DNA from 4 places in the Pandoraea sp. genome. Region 4 is predicted to be linked to each of the others. Evidence: predicted binding sites of a transcription regulator. Region 4 holds the regulator's gene; each other region holds the start of a gene.
The links. Region 4 encodes sigma-54, which starts transcription at its own class of promoters, with help from an activator protein. Its sites were predicted from a motif close to TGGCANGNAANCTGCTTT; they were not measured.
Positions count from the first base shown of each region.

Region 1: the regulator sigma-54 is predicted to act here: its motif matches at 2,831-2,848, upstream of nirB (nitrite reductase large subunit NirB).
Region 2: the regulator sigma-54 is predicted to act here: its motif matches at 3,131-3,148, upstream of ACE3UG_RS15800 (ammonium transporter).
Region 3: the regulator sigma-54 is predicted to act here: its motif matches at 1,569-1,586, upstream of urtA (urea ABC transporter substrate-binding protein).

Region 1 is NZ_JAYRUC010000031.1:12,524-16,986, forward strand. Features, by position in the region: gene nirD (nitrite reductase small subunit NirD) at 1-191, opposite strand, end outside; gene nirB (nitrite reductase large subunit NirB) at 202-2,661, opposite strand; gene ACE3UG_RS20330 (acyl-CoA dehydrogenase family protein) at 3,055-4,224, opposite strand; gene aliA (cyclohexanecarboxylate-CoA ligase) at 4,238-4,463, opposite strand, start outside.
Region 2 is NZ_JAYRUC010000019.1:5,007-9,469, reverse strand. Features, by position in the region: gene ACE3UG_RS15805 (hypothetical protein) at 463-1,869, shown strand; gene ACE3UG_RS15800 (ammonium transporter) at 1,888-3,090, opposite strand; gene ACE3UG_RS15795 (antibiotic biosynthesis monooxygenase) at 3,473-3,772, shown strand; gene ACE3UG_RS15790 (FadR/GntR family transcriptional regulator) at 3,945-4,463, shown strand, end outside.
Region 3 is NZ_JAYRUC010000004.1:31,768-36,230, forward strand. Features, by position in the region: gene ACE3UG_RS04125 (MFS transporter) at 1-1,166, opposite strand, end outside; gene urtA (urea ABC transporter substrate-binding protein) at 1,639-2,895, shown strand; gene urtB (urea ABC transporter permease subunit UrtB) at 2,958-4,463, shown strand, end outside.
Region 4 is NZ_JAYRUC010000002.1:30,706-35,168, reverse strand. Features, by position in the region: gene hprK (HPr(Ser) kinase/phosphatase) at 1-714, opposite strand, end outside; gene ptsN (PTS IIA-like nitrogen regulatory protein PtsN) at 793-1,248, opposite strand; gene hpf (ribosome hibernation-promoting factor, HPF/YfiA family) at 1,475-1,828, opposite strand; gene ACE3UG_RS01660 (RNA polymerase factor sigma-54) at 1,971-3,470, opposite strand; gene lptB (LPS export ABC transporter ATP-binding protein) at 3,565-4,335, opposite strand; gene lptA (lipopolysaccharide transport periplasmic protein LptA) at 4,361-4,463, opposite strand, start outside.

The DNA.
Region 1 (4,463 bases), on a different contig from region 4:
TCACCGTGAACAATGCCCAGCGAAAGCGCGCCGCCCTTGTGCGGGCATTGGTCACGCAACGCGAAGACCTTGTCGCTCTCGGTGCGAAAGAGCGCGATGTCGCCGCTCGGATGGGGCAGCACGCGCGAGCCAAGCCGGGGGATCGCGCCCACGTCGCAAACATGCAGCCAGATCGGTTGGGATAGCGTCATGGTGTTCTCCTCAGACAGCCGCGGGTTCGGCGCTCACCGGCGTGGTCGACGTCAGCGGACGATATTCATTGGCTTGCACCCCGTCGATGCGCGCTTGCCACGGGTCGGGCAGGCCATCGAGCGAGAAGAGCAGCCGCTCGTGGAGTGCGCGCCGATTAGCGGCATCGTTGACCACGCGCTGCTTCACGTAGTCGAGGCCGACGCGCTCGAGGTAGTGCACCGTGCGATCCAGGTAATAGGCTTCCTCGCGATAGAGCTGCAGGAATGCCCCGGCGTACTCCTTGACCTCATCGGCCGTCTTCACCTTGACGAGGAACTGCGCGACTTCGGTCTTGATGCCGCCGTTGCCGCCGACATAAAGCTCCCAGCCCGAATCGACCGCGATGACGCCCACATCCTTGATCCCGGCCTCCGCGCAATTGCGCGGGCAGCCTGACACGGCCAGCTTGACCTTGTGCGGCGACCACATGTTCGCGAGCATCGTCTCCAGATCGATGCCCATCTGCGTGCTGTTCTGTGTGCCGAAGCGACAGAACTCGCTGCCCACGCATGTCTTCACCGTGCGGATCGATTTGCCGTAAGCGTGTCCCGACGGCATGCCGAGATCGCGCCAGACATTCACCAGGTCTGCCTTCTTCACGCCGAGCAGATCGATACGCTGCCCGCCCGTGACCTTGACCATCGGAATCTGATACTTGTCCGCCACGTCGGCGATGCGGCGCAGTTCGCTCGAATTCGTCACGCCACCCTTCATTTGCGGGATGACCGAGAAGGTGTTGTCTTTCTGAATGTTTGCGTGCACACGCTCGTTGACGAAGCGGCTCTGCGGATCGTCGACGGCCTCCTTCGGCCACGTGCTCAGCATGTAGTAGTTCAGCGCAGGACGGCACGTCGCGCAGCCGTTGGGCGTGCGCCATTCAAGGAAGTCGAAGGCAGCACGGTGAGTCGTGAGCCGATGCTCACGCACTGCACGGCGCACGTCCGCATGCGACAGATCGGTGCAGCCGCATACCGCCTTTTCCTTCGGCGTGGCGTCGTAGGTCGAGCCCAGGGTGCTCATCAGAATCTGCTCGCACAGTCCGGCGCACGACCCGCAGGAACTCGCGGCCTTCGTGTGCTTCTTCACCTCGTCGAGCGTGAACAAGCCTTTCTCGGTGATGGCGCGCACGATGGTGCCCTTGCAAACGCCATTGCATCCGCATACTTCGTCGGTATCCGACATGGCCGACGCGCGGTTCTGCCCTTGGGTGCCAACGTCGCCGACACTGGACTCGCCAAACATGATGCGCTCGCGCAGTTCGCCCAGCGCGCGCCCTTCGCGCAGCAACTTGAAGTACCACGCGCCATCGGCCGTGTCGCCGTACAGACACGCGCCGACGAGCTTGTCGTCGCGAATCACGAGCTTCTTGTAGACGCCGCTCGCAGGATCGGACAACACGATCTCCTCGGTGCCTTCGCCGCCGAGAAAGTCACCCGCCGAGAACAGGTCGATGCCCGTGACCTTGAGCTTCGTCGACAGTACCGAGCCCCGATAGCTGCCAATGCCCATGAGGGCCAGATGGTTGGCGCAGACCTTGGCCTGCTCGAACAGCGGGGCCACCAGGCCATAAGCCACGCCGCGATGGCTTACGCATTCGCCCACGGCGTAAATGCGCGGATCGTAGGTTTGGAGTGTGTCCGACACGACAATGCCACGCGAGCAATGCAGGCCGGCCGCTTCGGCAAGCGTCGTATTCGGCCGAATGCCCGCCGCCATCACGACCAGGTCGGCGGCAATCTCTTCGCCGTTGCCGAACTGCACGGCGCGCACGCCACCGGCACCGTTGTCGAGAATCGCAGACGTTTGATGCGCCAGCCGGAACGCGAGACCGCGTGCCTCGAGCGACTGCTGCAGGAGCTTGCCCGCCGTGCTGTCGAGCTGGCGTTCGAGCAGGGTGTCGGCCAGATGCACGACAGTGACGTCCATGCCGCGCAGCTTGAGCCCGTTGGCCGCTTCCAGTCCGAGCAGGCCGCCGCCGATCACGACGGCATGGCGCTTCTTGCACGCCGTCTCGATCATGATCTCGGTGTCGCGAATGTCGCGATAGCTAATCACACCGTCGAGATCCTTGCCCGGCACGGGCAGAATGAACGGACTCGAGCCTGTGGCGATGAGCAGGCGGTCGTACGGCGCCTCGGTGCCGTCGGCACAGCGCACCACGCGGCGCGGTCGATCGATCTGCGTGACTTCCTTGCCCAGATGCAACGTGATGCCCTTCTGCGCATACCAGTCGAGCGGATTGAGCACAATGTCGGCAAACGACTGCTCGCCGGCAAGCACCGGCGAGAGCAGGATCCGGTTGTAGTTCGGATGCGGCTCGGCGCCGAACACGGTGATGTCGTACTGATTCGGTGCAATCTCCAGCAGCTCTTCGAGCGTGCGGATGCCGGCCATGCCGTTGCCGATGACGACCAGACGAGGTTTGCGCATGCTGTCTTCTCCTGTTGCAGCGCTTGCAGCGCCCGAAAAACAAAACGGCGTCCGACCGTGCCGCAGCACGGAGGGACGCCGTTGTCCTGTGGGTGCGTCGAAAGCGCTCTCGCCTGACGCCGCACCTGAATTCAATGCCGGCGACGTCTTTGCCGCTGGCATTCACAGCAACGCAACAAGCGTGCCAGCTATCGCACGAATCCGATCAGCGCGTTGTCCGGCAACGCAGAGCAGGATGTTTGTCTATGGGAAATGCCCGAAAGTCTCAATGGATCTGCTGCACCGCAGCAGTGCACGGCGGTGCAGCACGCGCCGCGCACGCACCACCGTGATGCGCGACGTGCACGCGTCGACACGTCGCACATCAGCGCAAGGCCGACGACCTGCGACGCGTCAGTCGTCCTGCATCAGGGCACGCCCGATGATCAGTTGCTGAATCTGCGTGGTCCCTTCATATAGGCGCAGCAGACGCACATCGCGATAGAAGCGCTCGACCTTGTATTCGTTGATGTAGCCGGCTCCGCCATGCACCTGTACGCCGCGATCGGCAACGCGGCCGACCATCTCGGTGCAGAAAAGCTTGGCGCACGACGCGCGCATGCTGACATCGGCATCGCGCTGGCCTACCGGCTTCGCGTCATAGCGCTGTGCGCAGTCCTGCACCATCGACCATCCGGCGTAGAGCTCGGCCTGGCTGTCCGCGAGCATTGCCTGCACAAGCTGGAAGTCGCCGATACGCTGCCCGAACTGTTTGCGCTCGCGCGCATAGGCCACGGACTCGTCGAGAATGCGCTGCGCCATGCCGCACGCGAGCGCCGCGACATGCAAGCGCCCACGGTCGAGGACCTTCATGGCTGTCTTGAAGCCCTTGCCCGCCGTGCCGCCGATGATGTTTGCCGCCGGCACGCGTGCCCCTTGCAGCACGACGTCGCAGGTTTTGGTTCCCCGCTGGCCCATCTTCCTGTCCGGCTTGCCCAGCGACAAACCCGGCGTATCGGCGGGCACGATGAAGGCGGAGATGCCGCCTGCGCCCTCTCCGCCCGTACGCGCCATCAGGGTGAAGGCCCCGGCGCGCGGCGCGTTGGTGATGTAGCGCTTCACGCCATCGAGCACGTAGGTATCGCCGTCGAGCACCGCGCGCGTCTTGAGCGCGGCTGGATCGGACCCTGCGTCCGGCTCCGTGAGCGCGAACGACATGATCAGATCGCCGCTGGCCACGCGCGGCAGCAACTCGCGCCGTTGCGCCTCGGTGCCGTCCATGAGAATGCCCTGCGAGCCGATGCCGACGTTGGTGCCGAACACAGAGCGAAACGCGAGCGACGTCTGCCCGAACTCGTAAGCCACCCGCACTTCCTGCGACATCGACAGGCCGATGCCGCCGAATTCCTCGGGGATCGACAGACCGAACAGACCCATCTCCTTCATTTCGTCGACGATCGCGGCGGGCACGTCGTCGTGCGCCTCCACGTCGTTCTCGGCAGGCACCAGCCGCTCGCGGATGAAACGTTGCACCGCCGCGAGCAACAGCTCGAACGATTCGCTATCCAGTCCCTTCGATATCATTGGCCACTCGTCCTCAAGGTGTGCGTTCAGTCGTCTCTGCGCGAGATGTGTCGAGCATTTCGCGCAGCTTGAATTTTTGTATCTTACCCGTGGGTGTCGTCGGGAGCGTGTCGCGAACTTCGATCCGCTCGGGCCAGTACTGCCGGGCAACCTTGTGCGACGCGAGGAAACCGGTCACCGCCGCGAGGTCGATCGATTCGCCGGCGCGCGGCACGATGACCGCGCAGGCGCGCTCGCCA
Region 2 (4,463 bases), on a different contig from region 4:
TGCCGTGGGCGCGACGTCGATTGCCGTCGGCACCGAGTTGCGTGGCATGCGTGCGTGTCCGCTCGACGAGGTGCCGCGTGTTCGAGGCCGTCTGCTTATAGTCGACGGTTTGCCGGCGCGCCCGGCGACGAACATGTGGGGGGAGCGATGTGGTACCAACAGTGTGCAGGCGCTATCGGCTGGGGCGCAGGTGGGGGCGCGGCACGGGGCGTCGAGGTGGAGGGCATGCCCGAGGCGTTGGCATTGCGCCGCACTGCGCGCGCCGATTTGGGCGAAGGCCTTGCTCAGGCCTCGAACGTGGCGTCGAACTCAGCGTGTCACGCAGCCCCCAACGCAGCACCGAACGCAGCACCGAACGCAGCGGCAAACGCAGCGGCAAACGCAGCGTCCGACGTGGCGTCCGACTCAGCCCCAAACTCAGCGTCCGATGCACGGCGCAATGCGCAGGAGATGGCGCGCCGCGTGGACCCTGAACTTGCGCGGGCGTTTGCCAACGCGTGGGCAGGATTGTGGGTGATGACCGGGCCGTGCCAGCACTTCTATCGCAAGGAGTTCGACCTTGCGCACAAGCGCGATACGCGTCTGGCCCATAACCTGACGCAGGTCGAGACGATGTTGGTGACCACGCAAGGTGGGGGTGTCCCTTGGCCCGCCGATGTCTTCACCGATCCGGTATCCCACGACATTGCGCGGTGGCTCGAAACGATTGCCGCAACCGGCGACCGGGGATGGCACTTCCGTGCGGCGCGCGACGCCATGTCGCTTGTGGGCAATTTATCGCTACTTGCGATCATTGCGGCTTGCTTCCATCAGGAGGGGGCAACGGGGGAGGACGGGGAGGCTGACGGCGCTCGCGGTGCTGCGGCGGCGAACACCCCATTTGGGGTGCCCTGGGCCGACTGGACGCTGCTGGCGTTCGAGGGCGTGAAGGGGGTGATAACGCAGTCGCTCGGCTCGCCGACGTTGATTCGTCATCATGCGGTCGATGAGGTGCTCAAACGCATGGACGCAGGATGCCGGCTACTCGAAGCTTGCGTAATGTCTCAAACGCCTCAAACGCCTCAAGAGGCTCAAGCGCCTGCGGCGCCGTCGTTGAGGCGCAGCGTGCTGGGCACGCTCACGCGCTCGCGCGACGTCGCCACCGTCTTTACGTTCGCCAATACGGCGGTACCGCCCGCTCGGCTGGGTCTCTGGGCGCCATCGTGGTTCACGAGTCCGTCAATCGACACCGATGGCTATCGCGGCATATTGCGGGTGGCGGGTCTCATGCTCGACTCCTGCCGTGCGGTGACGAGTTTGCTCGGCACATGGGCGCGCAACGCCGCGTTCACACTCGACGCGCGAGACTTGACGCAGCGATGGCAGACGCTATGCGAGAAGCTCGCGAGTGTGTCCGCGGACGACCGGGCCAGGGTACTGGATCGGGTCGAGCGGGTGACGCAACTCTCCACGCATTGCGATACGCCGCTGCTCGGCGCAATCGCGTCGCATGACGTTTTGCGCGAACGCTTGCTTGCTTCAACCGATTCGTTGACGGCGAGCGAGATTGCCGATGCTTGCGAGCAACTTCAAGTACCTTGCAACGCGTCGTGCGTTGACGGGCACCACTATCTGAGCCTGAATCCGGCGGAGAGTCCGTGGGGGCATCGATGGACGGCAGACGCGTGGCAATGCGGCGGCGCAACGCCGGTGCGCGCGTCGTATCGTCTGCTGTTGCTGTATCAGCATTGGAGCGCGGCATTGCTCGAGCGCGTGGTGTCGTCGCCCTGCACAAGCCCGACGCCCGCGCCCGCGCCGAACGAGCCGCTGGGCATGGCGCGCACACGCTCCGGCGCGGTGCATGTCGATATCGAGTCGACGCGGGTGTGAACCTGCGCTGCGGCGTCGTCACCAATTCGTCTCACGTTCCGGCGTCGCGGTGATCTTATGGATCGAGAGGTCGGCGCCGTAGTATTCCTGTTCGTCGTCGAGCCGCAGGCCGACGAAGCGTTTGATGACGCCGTAGACGAGATAGCCCCCGGCGAAAGCGATCGCTACGCCCATGACCGTTCCAAGGGTTTGTGAGATGAAGCTCACACCGCCCAATCCGCCGAGTGCCTTCTGCCCGAAGAGGCCTGCCGCCAAGCCGCCCCAGACACCGCAAACACCGTGTAACGGCCACACGCCAAGCACATCGTCGATGCGCAAACGGTTCTGCGTCACCGTGAAGAGCCATACGAACAGCCCCCCCGCGACGGCGCCCACGACAAGTGCGCCGAGCGGGTGCATGACATCCGAACCCGCACACACGGCAACCAGCCCCGCGAGCGGACCGTTGTGGATGAAGCCCGGGTCGTCCTTGCCCACCCACATGGCGACCAGCGTCCCGCCGACCATGGCCATGAGCGAGTTGACGGCGACCAGCCCCGAGATGCCCCCCACCCGCTGCGCGCTCATCACGTTGAAGCCGAACCAGCCCACGATCAGAATCCATGCGCCGAGTGCAAGGAACGGAATCGATGACGGCGGATGCGCGGCAACCTGACCCTGTCCGTTGTAGCGACCCCGGCGTGCGCCGAGGTGCAGCACTGCGGCCAGCCCGATCCAGCCCCCGACCGCGTGCACGACCACCGAGCCTGCGAAATCGTGAAACGGGGCGCCGAACACACGAGTGAGCCAATCCTGAACGCCGAGATGACCGTTCCAGGCGATGCCCTCGAAGAACGGATAGATCACGCCGACGAGGAAGAACGTCGCGACCGACTGCGGATGAAACTTGGCACGCTCCGCGATGCCGCCCGAGACGATGGCGGGAATGGCCGCCGCGAACGTGAGCAGGAAGAAAAAGCGAATCAGCGCGTAGCCATTGTGCTCGGCGAGCACCGTGGCGCTCGACCAGAAATCGACGCCATAGGCGAGCGGATAGCCAATGAAAAAGTAAGCGAGCCCCGAGACGGCGAAATCCGTCAGGATCTTGACGAGGGCGTTGACCTGATTCTTCTTGCGCACGGTGCCGAGTTCGAGAAACGCAAACCCCGCATGCATGGCAAGCACCAGGATCGCGCCGAGCAGAAGGAACAGCACGTCGCCGGGTGTATTGGAATTGGGCATGAATGTGCTCTTTTGGTGCAAACGTGAGGAAGAACGATGATATGCAAGAGCAATGCCAGCATTTTTCAATACATTGATTTTTATCGACGTTTCGTCTGGTGATCCGATATGCCCCCATCGTGTTGCACGTTCCTGGTGCTGGGAGGCGCAAGCGTGAGCGAAGTCCGTGCATGAGCGCGAGCCGAAGCGGCTGAAAAGTACTGAAAGGCGAGGTGCCGTTGCGCACGATGCGTCACGCGGATGCGCGGTATAGAATCGAGCGTTTTCGCGGTGTCGTGCCGATCGCCCGGCACCGGCGATCCCGCTTCGCGCGCAGCGCCATCGCGTGACGACGACCGAATCGACAACAGCGCAACCACACGTCAATCACTGAGGAAACCCGATGATCTTTGAAATTGCCCAGATCGAAGTGAAGCCCGGCACCGAAGCCGCGTTCGAACAAGGTGTCGCAAAGGCGGCGTCGCTGTTCAAGGCCTCGAAAGGCTGCCACGGCATGCGCTTGCTCAAGTCCATCGAACAGCCGACGCATTACAGCCTTGTCGTGACGTGGGAAACGCTGGAAGACCACACCGTTCACTTCCGCAACTCGGACGCGTTCCAGCAATGGCGCGCCTTGGTGAGCGACTGCTTTGCGGTGCCGCCGAATGTGGGCCACGTCACGGAAGCGCTGATCGGCTTCTGAACTCGACACAGACAACGTAGCAAATCAGGCGGTGGCGGAGCGAGTCTCCCCCACCGCCTTCGCTTTTTCATTCGACGGAAAAGAACGCCATTACCAAGGGTTAACTCGGAGTAGAAGGATCTAAGTTTTCATATAACATGCAAACCAGAAAAATTTGAGACGGCGTGAGCGGATGACGACCAAACCCAAGACCTTGACCGAGCAGGTCGCGCAACAGCTACAGGACGCGATCCGGCAGGGTGTCTATCCCATTGGCACCAAGCTGCCGACGGGCAAGCAGCTTTCCGAGACGTACGGCGTGAGTCAGGCGGTGATCCGCGAAGTGACTGAGCGACTGCGCGCGCAGGGGCTGATCGACAGCCGGCAGGGGGCAGGTGTGACGGTGAAGGCGCGCACGCCATCGAGCGGTTTTCAGGTGCCGGTCGGTCAAGACGCTGCCGATCTGGCCAGCGTCTACGAGCTACGTCTCGATCTGGAGAGCACGGCCGCTGCGCTGGCCGCCGTTCGGCACACCGACGAGGATATTCGCCGACTCGCCGAAATTCTCGAGAAGCTCGAGACGAATCTTTATCACGCGGAAAACGGCGTGGAGTACGACACGGCGTTCCACGCCGCGATTGCGCGCGCGACGCACAATCGCTACTACGCCGATCTGCTGCAATATCTGAACCTGCAAATTCGGCAGGTCGTG
Region 3 (4,463 bases), on a different contig from region 4:
AGCGCCGTCCCGGCAAAGGTGATGAACTCGTTGGCCGCCTGCGCACGCGCACGCTCCGCCGGACGATACGACAGGGTGAGCAAGGTCGTGCCGCCCACGAACATGAAGTTCCAGCCCACCCCAAGGAATGCCAGCGCCGCGTAGAAATACGGCAGGCTCGTCGAGGCCAGCGCCAGCACGCCGCACAGGGCACTCATCGCAATGCCCGCCAGCAACACCGGCACCACGCCCCAGCGCTTGACGAGATGCCCCGCGAAGAACGACGGCGCATACATCCCCACCAGGTGCCACTCGATGATGTGCGCACCGTCGTCGATGCTGTGACCGCACGCCACCGCCGCAATCGGCGTCGCCGTCATCACGAACATCATCACCATGAAGCCGATCAGGTTGTTCGCGAGCGCCGCCAGATAGATCGGCTGACGCATGATCTCGCCGAGCGGTCGGGCCGGTATCGTCGAGATCGTTGATATCGCCGGTAGTGCGGCAGCATGGCCCGCCGTCCCGCCAGCGGCGTGCACCGGCAAATCGCGCAGACAGCCGACGAGCAGCACCAGCGATATCCCGGAGAGGATCGCGACGACGAGATACGATCCCGCGAACGTCACCGGCGCAAACCAGTCCTTGCTGCCCGCCGCGAGCGCCGGCCCGATCACCGCCGCCAGCACGCCGCCCGTGAGCACGAGCGAGATCGCACGCGGCTTGTCTTCGACAGACACAACGTCTGCCGCCGCCAGTCGGTAGTAGCGCGCAAACGCCTGAAACACGCCCACACACGCCGTGCCCGCGCAGAACATGGCGAAATGCCGCTCGTAGATCGCCACGACCGAAACCAGCCCGCCCACCGTGCCGAACAGTGCGCCCAGCGCAAAGCCGAGCCGTTGCCCGATGCGCTGAATCAGTATCGACGCAAAGATCGTCGTGATGGCCGAGGCGACCGTAATCAGCGAAAACGGCAGCGTCGCATAGCCCTTGTCGGACGCCAACACATAGCCGACAAGCCCCGTCAACGTGAGATCGACGGACAGCGCGGCGGTGTACAACGCCTGACACGCGGCCAGCACGGCGGTGTAACGGCGGCCCATACGCCGATCGGGAAGTCTCTGGCGCTCGGCTTGGCCGGATTCGGTCGAGGGCGCGGCGCGCCCGGCAATGGCATCGGTCATGAGTGTGCTGTCGAACAAGTCGGGGAGTCGTCGGGAGTCCTCATCTTGCCGTCGGCCAGTTTGGCACGAATGCCAATCATGCATCAAAAAATGCCACTTCGTCTTTCCAGACGTCCGTCGCCGCTCGGCCGCCGTTGGCAGACGTCGCACCGATAGCCGCACCGCCCGTTCGCGCCAACTCGGTGCGCACCAACTCAGCGCGTGGCCGCACCATCGTGCTTCGCCCGGCGCGTGACACTCGGCCGAACGACGGATGCCGGCACGCCGCGCTCGGCGTGAATGGCCTCGCCCATGGGGCTCGCCGATGCACCGCGCATATGGCCCCGAGCGCCATGCGACCCGTAACGCTCACGCCCCGGCGAATGGGCGTCGACGCCACGCCCTCACAATCTTTCCCATCGCTGGCACGCCCTTTGCGTTAGTCCCCCAGTACCGGATCGACCGGTCTAACCAGGAAAGGGGAAGACGTACCATGAAACGACGCACGCTACTCCAGATGGCGGCCCTCTCGGGCGCCGCTTCGCTTACCGGCATGGCGCCGAATTTGTTCGCGCAAGGCAAGCAACCCATCAAGGTGGGTATCCTGCACTCGCTCTCGGGCACGATGGCCATCTCGGAGACGTCGCTCAAGGATGTCGCGCTCATGACGATCGCCGAAATCAACGCCAAGGGCGGCGTGATGGGACGCCCGCTCGAAGCGGTGGTGGTCGACCCGGCATCGAACTGGCCGCTCTTCGCGGAAAAGGCCCGTCAGTTGCTCACCAAGGACAAGGTCTCGGCCGTGTTCGGCTGCTGGACGTCGGTGTCGCGCAAGTCGGTGTTGCCGGTGTTCGAAGAACTCAACGGCCTGCTCTACTATCCCGTGCAGTACGAAGGCGAGGAGATGTCGAAGAACGTCTTCTACACGGGTGCCGCGCCGAACCAGCAGGCGATTCCCGCCGTGGAATACGTGATGAGCAAGGAAGGCGGCGGCGCCAAGCGCTTCTTCCTGCTGGGCACCGACTACGTCTATCCGCGCACGACCAACAAGATTCTTCGCGCCTTCCTGCATTCGAAGGGCGTGGCCGACAAGGATATTCAGGAGGTCTACACGCCGTTCGGTCATAGCGACTACCAGACCATCGTCGCCAACATCAAACAGTTCGCGCAAGGCGGCAAGACCACGGTCATCTCGACCATCAACGGCGACTCGAACGTTCCGTTCTACAAGGAGTTGGGCAATCAGGGCCTGAAGGCCACCGACGTGCCGGTCGTGGCGTTCTCCGTGGGTGAAGAGGAACTGCGCGGCATCGACACGAAGCCGCTCGTGGGACACCTCGCGGCCTGGAACTACTTCATGTCGGTGAAGAACCCGACCAACGACGCGTTCAAGAAGGAGTGGTTCGCCTACGTCAAAGCGAAGGGCCTGCCGGGCGGCGACAAGCGCGTGACCAACGATCCGATGGAAGCCACGTTCGTCGGCATGCATATGTGGAAGCAGGCCGTGGAGAAGGCCGGCAGCGTCGATGTCGACAAGGTGCGCACCGCCATGATCGGCCAGTCCTTCAAGTCGCCGAACGGCTTCGATATGGTCATGGACGGCAATCACCACCTGCACAAGCCGGTGATGATCGGCGAGATCCGCCAGGACGGTCAGTTCAACGTTGTGTGGAAGACCAAGACGACCGTGCGTGCCCAGCCGTGGAGTCCGTACATCCCGGGCAATGAAGGCAAGCCGGACAAGGTCTGACCTTCCTTTCATTCCTTGCGCCGGCGCCGCTTCGGCGGTCTCCGGCGCATGCAGAGGTTTCGATGATAACGATAAGACGCTGGACCGCTGCCGCCCTTGTCCTGCTCTCACTGGGCGCCGCGCTGAACGTTCCCGCCACGGCCCACGCCGCCGTGACGGACACCGACCTTACCGCGCTGGCCGGCGACGACTTCGACGCCAAGTCGCAAGCCATCGATCATCTTGCGTCGGACGGCTCGCCGCAGGCTGTCGCACTGCTCAAGGCCTTGGCCGACGACTCGGTCGTGACTGCCGGCGATCGTCTCGCCATCCAGGAAGGGGACAAATACGTCGATCCGATCACGGGCGCGCCAGTCAAAGGCGACGACGCCGGATCGCTCACGCTCAACAACGTGCTGCGCGCCAAGGTGGCCACGGCCGCCGCCGCAGGCGCCCTGCTCTCGCCCGATCGCGACGCGCGGGCGCACGCCATCGACACGATGCTGCAAGACCCCTCGCCCGCGTTCAAGGCCATCGTCGCGAAGGCCCGCCAAAAAGAGACCGATCCGGCGCTGCGCAAGCGCCTCGACCAGCTCTGGGCGCAGACGGCGTTACACGACGCCGATCCGAAGAAGCGTCGCGAGGCCATCGATCTGATCGCCGCCGCTGGCGACCCACAGATGCGCGATCTGTTGCTGCCCATCGTCGCGAAGCAGGCCGACGGCACCTACGCCGAACCCGACGCCGGCGTGCGCAGCGCCGCCGACATTGCCCTCACGAAGCTGGCTGCCGCACAGCGCCGCAGCGAGTTCTTCGGCACGGTGTTCGCCGGCTTGTCGCTCGGTAGCGTGCTGCTGCTCGCCGCACTCGGGCTGGCCATCACGTATGGCCTGATCGGCGTCATCAACATGGCGCATGGCGAGTTCCTGATGGTCGGTGCGTATGCCACGTATGTCGTGCAAACGCTCTTCCAACGCTTCCTGCCGGGCGCTTTCGACTTCTACCTCGCTGCCGCCGTGCCCGCCGCCTTCTTCGTGGCGGCCGTGCTCGGGCTCGTGCTGGAACGCACCGTCATCAAGCACCTTTACGGCCGTCCGCTCGAAACCTTGCTCACGACGTTCGGTATCAGCCTGTTGATGATTCAGGGCGTACGCACGCTGTTCGGCGCGCAGAACGTCGAAGTGATCAATCCTTCGTGGATGAGCGGCGGCATCGCGGTACTGCCCAATCTGACGCTGCCATACAACCGCATCGTGATCCTGATATTCGCGCTGGTGGTCGTGGCGCTTACCTGGTCGGTGCTCAACCTCACGCGTCTGGGTCTGTTCATTCGCGCCGTCACGCAGAACCGGTCGATGGCCGCATGCGTCGGTGTGAAGACGGGACGCGTCGACAGCTACGCATTCGCGTTCGGTGCCGGCATCGCAGGGCTGGGTGGGTGCGCGCTCTCGCAGATCGGCAACGTCGGCCCCGACCTCGGACAGAGTTACATCATCGACTCGTTCATGGCCGTCGTGCTGGGCGGCGTGGGGCAACTGGCAGGGACCATCGTCGGCGCGTTCGGCCTGGGTGTCGCCAACAAGCTGCTC
Region 4 (4,463 bases):
AACGATCAGCTTGAGCTTCATCTTACGGCGTACTGCGGTTTCGCCAAAGATGGTCTTGATGTCGAGCAGGCCGAGACCACGGACTTCCAACAGGTTTTGCAACAGCGGTGGGCAACGGCCCTCGACGAAATCCGGTCCGAGGCGAACGAAATCGACGGCATCGTCCGCGACCAGCCCATGACCACGGCTGATGAGTTCCAGGCCGAGTTCGCTTTTGCCGAGGCCGGAATCGCCCGTGAGCAGCACTCCCATGCCCAAAATGTCGAGAAATACGCCGTGCATCGTGCATCGCGGGGCGAACACACGCGAGATGTACAGACGCAGACTGTCGATGACCGCCGCCGTCGACATCGGGGTGGTAAACAGGGGCGTGGAGGAACGGGTACAGCGCAGCACCAGGTCGGGCGGGGCTTCCAGGCCGTCGGCGACCACCAGGAACGGCGGCTCGAGGGCGATGACTTCGCCCATGTGGCGCTTGCGGTTTTCGTCGGTCAGGCGCTGGTAGTAGCGCAGCTCGGCCTCACCGAGAACCTGGATCCGGTTCGGATGGATGAGGTTCAAGTGACCCACGAGGTCGGCGCTGGACGTGGCGTTGGCGACGCTCTCGGGCGTGAAGCCGCGCTCCCACCCCTCGTGGCCGGTCAGCCACGACAAACGCAGCGTCGCGGCGTTGTCGTCGAAAATGCTTTGCGCGTTGATGCCGGTCAGTTCCACCGCGTCGCCTCGTTCGGTTGGGTGTGGGAGCTACGGAATTCGTCTATTCTCGCGGCCGATACCCGCGCACACGCGGACTCAGGGCTGCCAGTTCGCGAGCGCCGCGTGAATGGCTTCGGCGCTCGGTGCCTGGCTCAATGTCTCGCGCATCGAGCGATCGGAGAGCAACTGTGCAATTTCGGACAAAATCTCGAGATGCTGCTGCGTGGCCTGCTCCGGGACCAGGAGAAAGAACAGCAAGGAAACGGGCTGTGCGTCGGGGGCTTCGAAGGGAATCGGATCGTCGAGGCGCACGAATGCGGCCATGGGATGCTTGAGGCCCTTGATGCGGCCGTGCGGAATGGCCACGCCTTCACCGAGTCCGGTCGAGCCGAGACGCTCGCGCGCGAACAGATTGTCGGTGACGAGGGCGCGCGACAGGCCGGCATTATTCTCGAAGAGCAGCCCGGCTTGCTCGAAGACGCGCTTCTTGCTGGTGACGGACAGTCCAAGCAGGATGTTGGACGCAGGTAAGAGTTTGACTAAACGGTTCATCTTGTAATGCGGGCGAACGCTTAGTCGCCCTCCAACCCCCGATTGACCTCGCATTATAGACCACCCTTCGCCGTGGTCGCGGCGACGCGCGGGAGCATACAAAAGGGGCCGTTCAACGGCCCCGCGGTGGGTGATGCCAGACTTGTCACAGACGTCGGTGCGCTCGAGTGGTTCCGCGCGAACTGTCGTCAGCGTCAGTCAATATGGCGACCATGCCCGGACAGACTCATTGCAGGGGTTCTGCCTCGGGAGGTTCCTGGTGCTTAAGGGCCTCACGACCATGATCCTGAACCTTGTCCTTGTACTGCATTACCTTGCGGTCGAGCATGTCGATCAGCTTGTCGATGGCGGCGTACATATTCTCGTCACACTTCTCGACGAAAATTTCCTTGCCCTTGAGATACACGGTGACGCTGGCGATCTGGCGTCCGGTCTTCTCCTTGGTTTTGTCGACAGAGAGGATCACCTCGGCACCGATGAGCTGGTCGAAATGGCGCAACACGCGTTCGAGCTTGTTGACCACGAATTCTCGCAGCGAAGGCGTGAGTTCGAGATGGTGTCCACTGATCTTCAGATTCATAGCTGCTCTCCTTGCTGAAATGCCGAAGTGCAGGCCGCGTCATGAGCGACGCCGGCGAGCGGGAGTGCAAGCCATCGACGTGACGCAATGTCGCACTGCGGCGTAATGCCCCAGCGAGCCAACATGGCGCACCAGGACTGTCCTACAAAGATTTGCGCAAGTTCACTGCGGGAATTCGCATGGCCTCGCGGTATTTCGCGACAGTGCGCCGCGCCACCACGAACCCTTGCTCTGCCAGCAGTTCCGCGATACGGCTGTCGGAAAGGGGGGTCTGCGGGTCTTCTGCTCCTATGAGTTGCTTGATGAGGGCGCGGATGGCGGTCGATGACGCTGCGCCGCCCGCTTCCGTGGCCACATGTGACCCAAAGAAGTACTTCAGCTCAAAGGTTCCGGATGGAGTGAGCATGTACTTACTGGTTGTCACGCGTGAAATCGTGGATTCATGTAAACCCAGCGTATCAGCAATCTCGCGTAAAACCAAGGGCCGCATGCCGATTTCGCCATGCGTGAAAAAGTTCTTCTGGCGCTCGACGATCGCTTGCGACACGCGCAGGATCGTATCGAATCGCTGTTGGATGTTCTTGATGAGCCAGCGCGCTTCCTGGAGCTGCTGCTGAAGATTGCCGGTCCCCGGTGCGTTGCGGTTGTTTCGGAGAATGCGCGCATACATCTCGTTGATGCGCAGACGCGGCATGACCTCGGGATTGAGCTCGGCGGTCCAGCCGCTGCCCTGCTTGCGCACGAGGACATCGGGGATCACGTAATCGGCCTGTGGGGTGCCGTAGGCGGCACCGGGGAACGGGTCGAGGGAGCGAATCAGTTGGTGGGCGGCTCGCAGGCTGTCTTCGCTCACACCCAGCAGGCGGCGCAAGCGCGTGTAATCGCGCGCGGCAAGCAGTTCCAGGTGATCGGAGACGATGCGCAGCGAGAGCGTGCGCACGTTGCTCGCGGGGAGTCGCTGGAGTTGCAGGCGCAGACATTCGGACGGGCTGCGGGCACCCACGCCCGCCGGGTCGAAGCTTTGCAGCAAGGCGAGCGCGGCATTGATCTCTTCGGTCTCGAGCGCCAGTTCCTCGGGTATTTCCGCCTGAATTTCGTCGAGCGTGGTGCCGAGATAGCCGTCTTCGTCGAGCGATTCGATCAGGAATTCCACCAACGCCCGGTCGCGCGGGCTGGCCTGGGTCAGGCGCAACTGGGCCAGCAGGTGTTCGCGAAGATTGGGATGCTCGACGTGGAGTTGCGGTCGCCCATTGTCGTCGTCGTCATCCGAGGAGGCGCTGCCCGAGCGGGCGAAGTCGTTCAGGCTCCAGTCGTTGCCGCTGCCGCTGTCCTGCCCGTTGTCGTCGAAGCGGGTTTCGCCATCGAGTTCGCGCGCTTCGCCATGATCGTTGGCCGACGCCGGGCTGTCGTTCGAGCTACTGGCCGACGTACTCCGCTCGTTGCGCAGCGACCCGTCGGTGCCCACGCGGACCGAACCCGTGAGCCAATCGTCTTCGCGCTCGAGCATCGGGTTCTGGGTCAGGGCGTGCTCGACTTCCTGCTGAAGTTCGAGCGTCGACAGTTGCAGCAACCGGATGGATTGCTGCAACTGCGGCGTGAGGGTCAGGTGCTGGGAGGTGCGGAGTTGAAGAGTCGGTTTCATAGCGTTTCTCGCCTTCATTGTAGAGGCTTTGTCACGCCAACGGAACCAGCCCGACCCCCTATCGGAGGCAGGGTTTACATGCGAAAAATTTGCTTTACATCCGGAAGTTTTCGCCCAGATACACGCGCCGGACGCTTTCGTCGGCCACGATCTGGTCGGGCGTTCCGGACGCGAGCACCGAGCCTTCGCTGATGATGTAGGCGTGGTCGCAGATACCGAGCGTCTCTCGAACGTTGTGGTCGGTAATCAGGACACCGATACCACGGTCCTTGAGAAAGCGCACGATTCGCTGGATTTCCAGCACGGCGATCGGATCGACGCCGGCAAACGGTTCGTCAAGCAAAATGAAGCGCGGTTGCGTGGCCAGCGCGCGGGCGATTTCCACGCGGCGTCGCTCGCCGCCCGAGAGCGACATCGCCGGGTTCTCGCGGAGATGACTCACCTGCAACTCGTCGAGCAGCGCTTCGATGCGGCGCTCGATCTCGTCGCGCTTGAGCGGCTTGCCCTGTGCGTCGAGCTGCAATTCGAGCACGGCGCGGATGTTGTCCTCGACCGAGAGCTTGCGGAATACCGACGCTTCCTGCGGCAGATACGACACGCCCATGCGAGCGCGCTCGTGAATCGGCAACTCGCTGATCACGTTGCCGTCGAGCTGGATCTCGCCGTCGTCGGCGGGCACGAGGCCCACGATCATGTAGAACGATGTCGTCTTGCCCGCGCCGTTCGGGCCGAGCAGACCGACAACCTCGCCGCTCTTCAGGTCCAGCGAAACGTCTTTGACAACGGTGCGCGCACCGTATTGCTTTTTGAGCGAGCGCACGACGAGTGCGCTCGGCTTGCCCGACGGGCCGGCGCCCGGATTGATCGTCGAGGCCTTGCTGTTGGCAGGATTACTCACGCGGATTCCCGATGCTTTTGGAGGGAGACAGCGGCGGCAGGTCGCCCTTGGGCGCTGCCGCCGGCTTGCTCGCGCCGCCGGACGCCGCCTGGTTC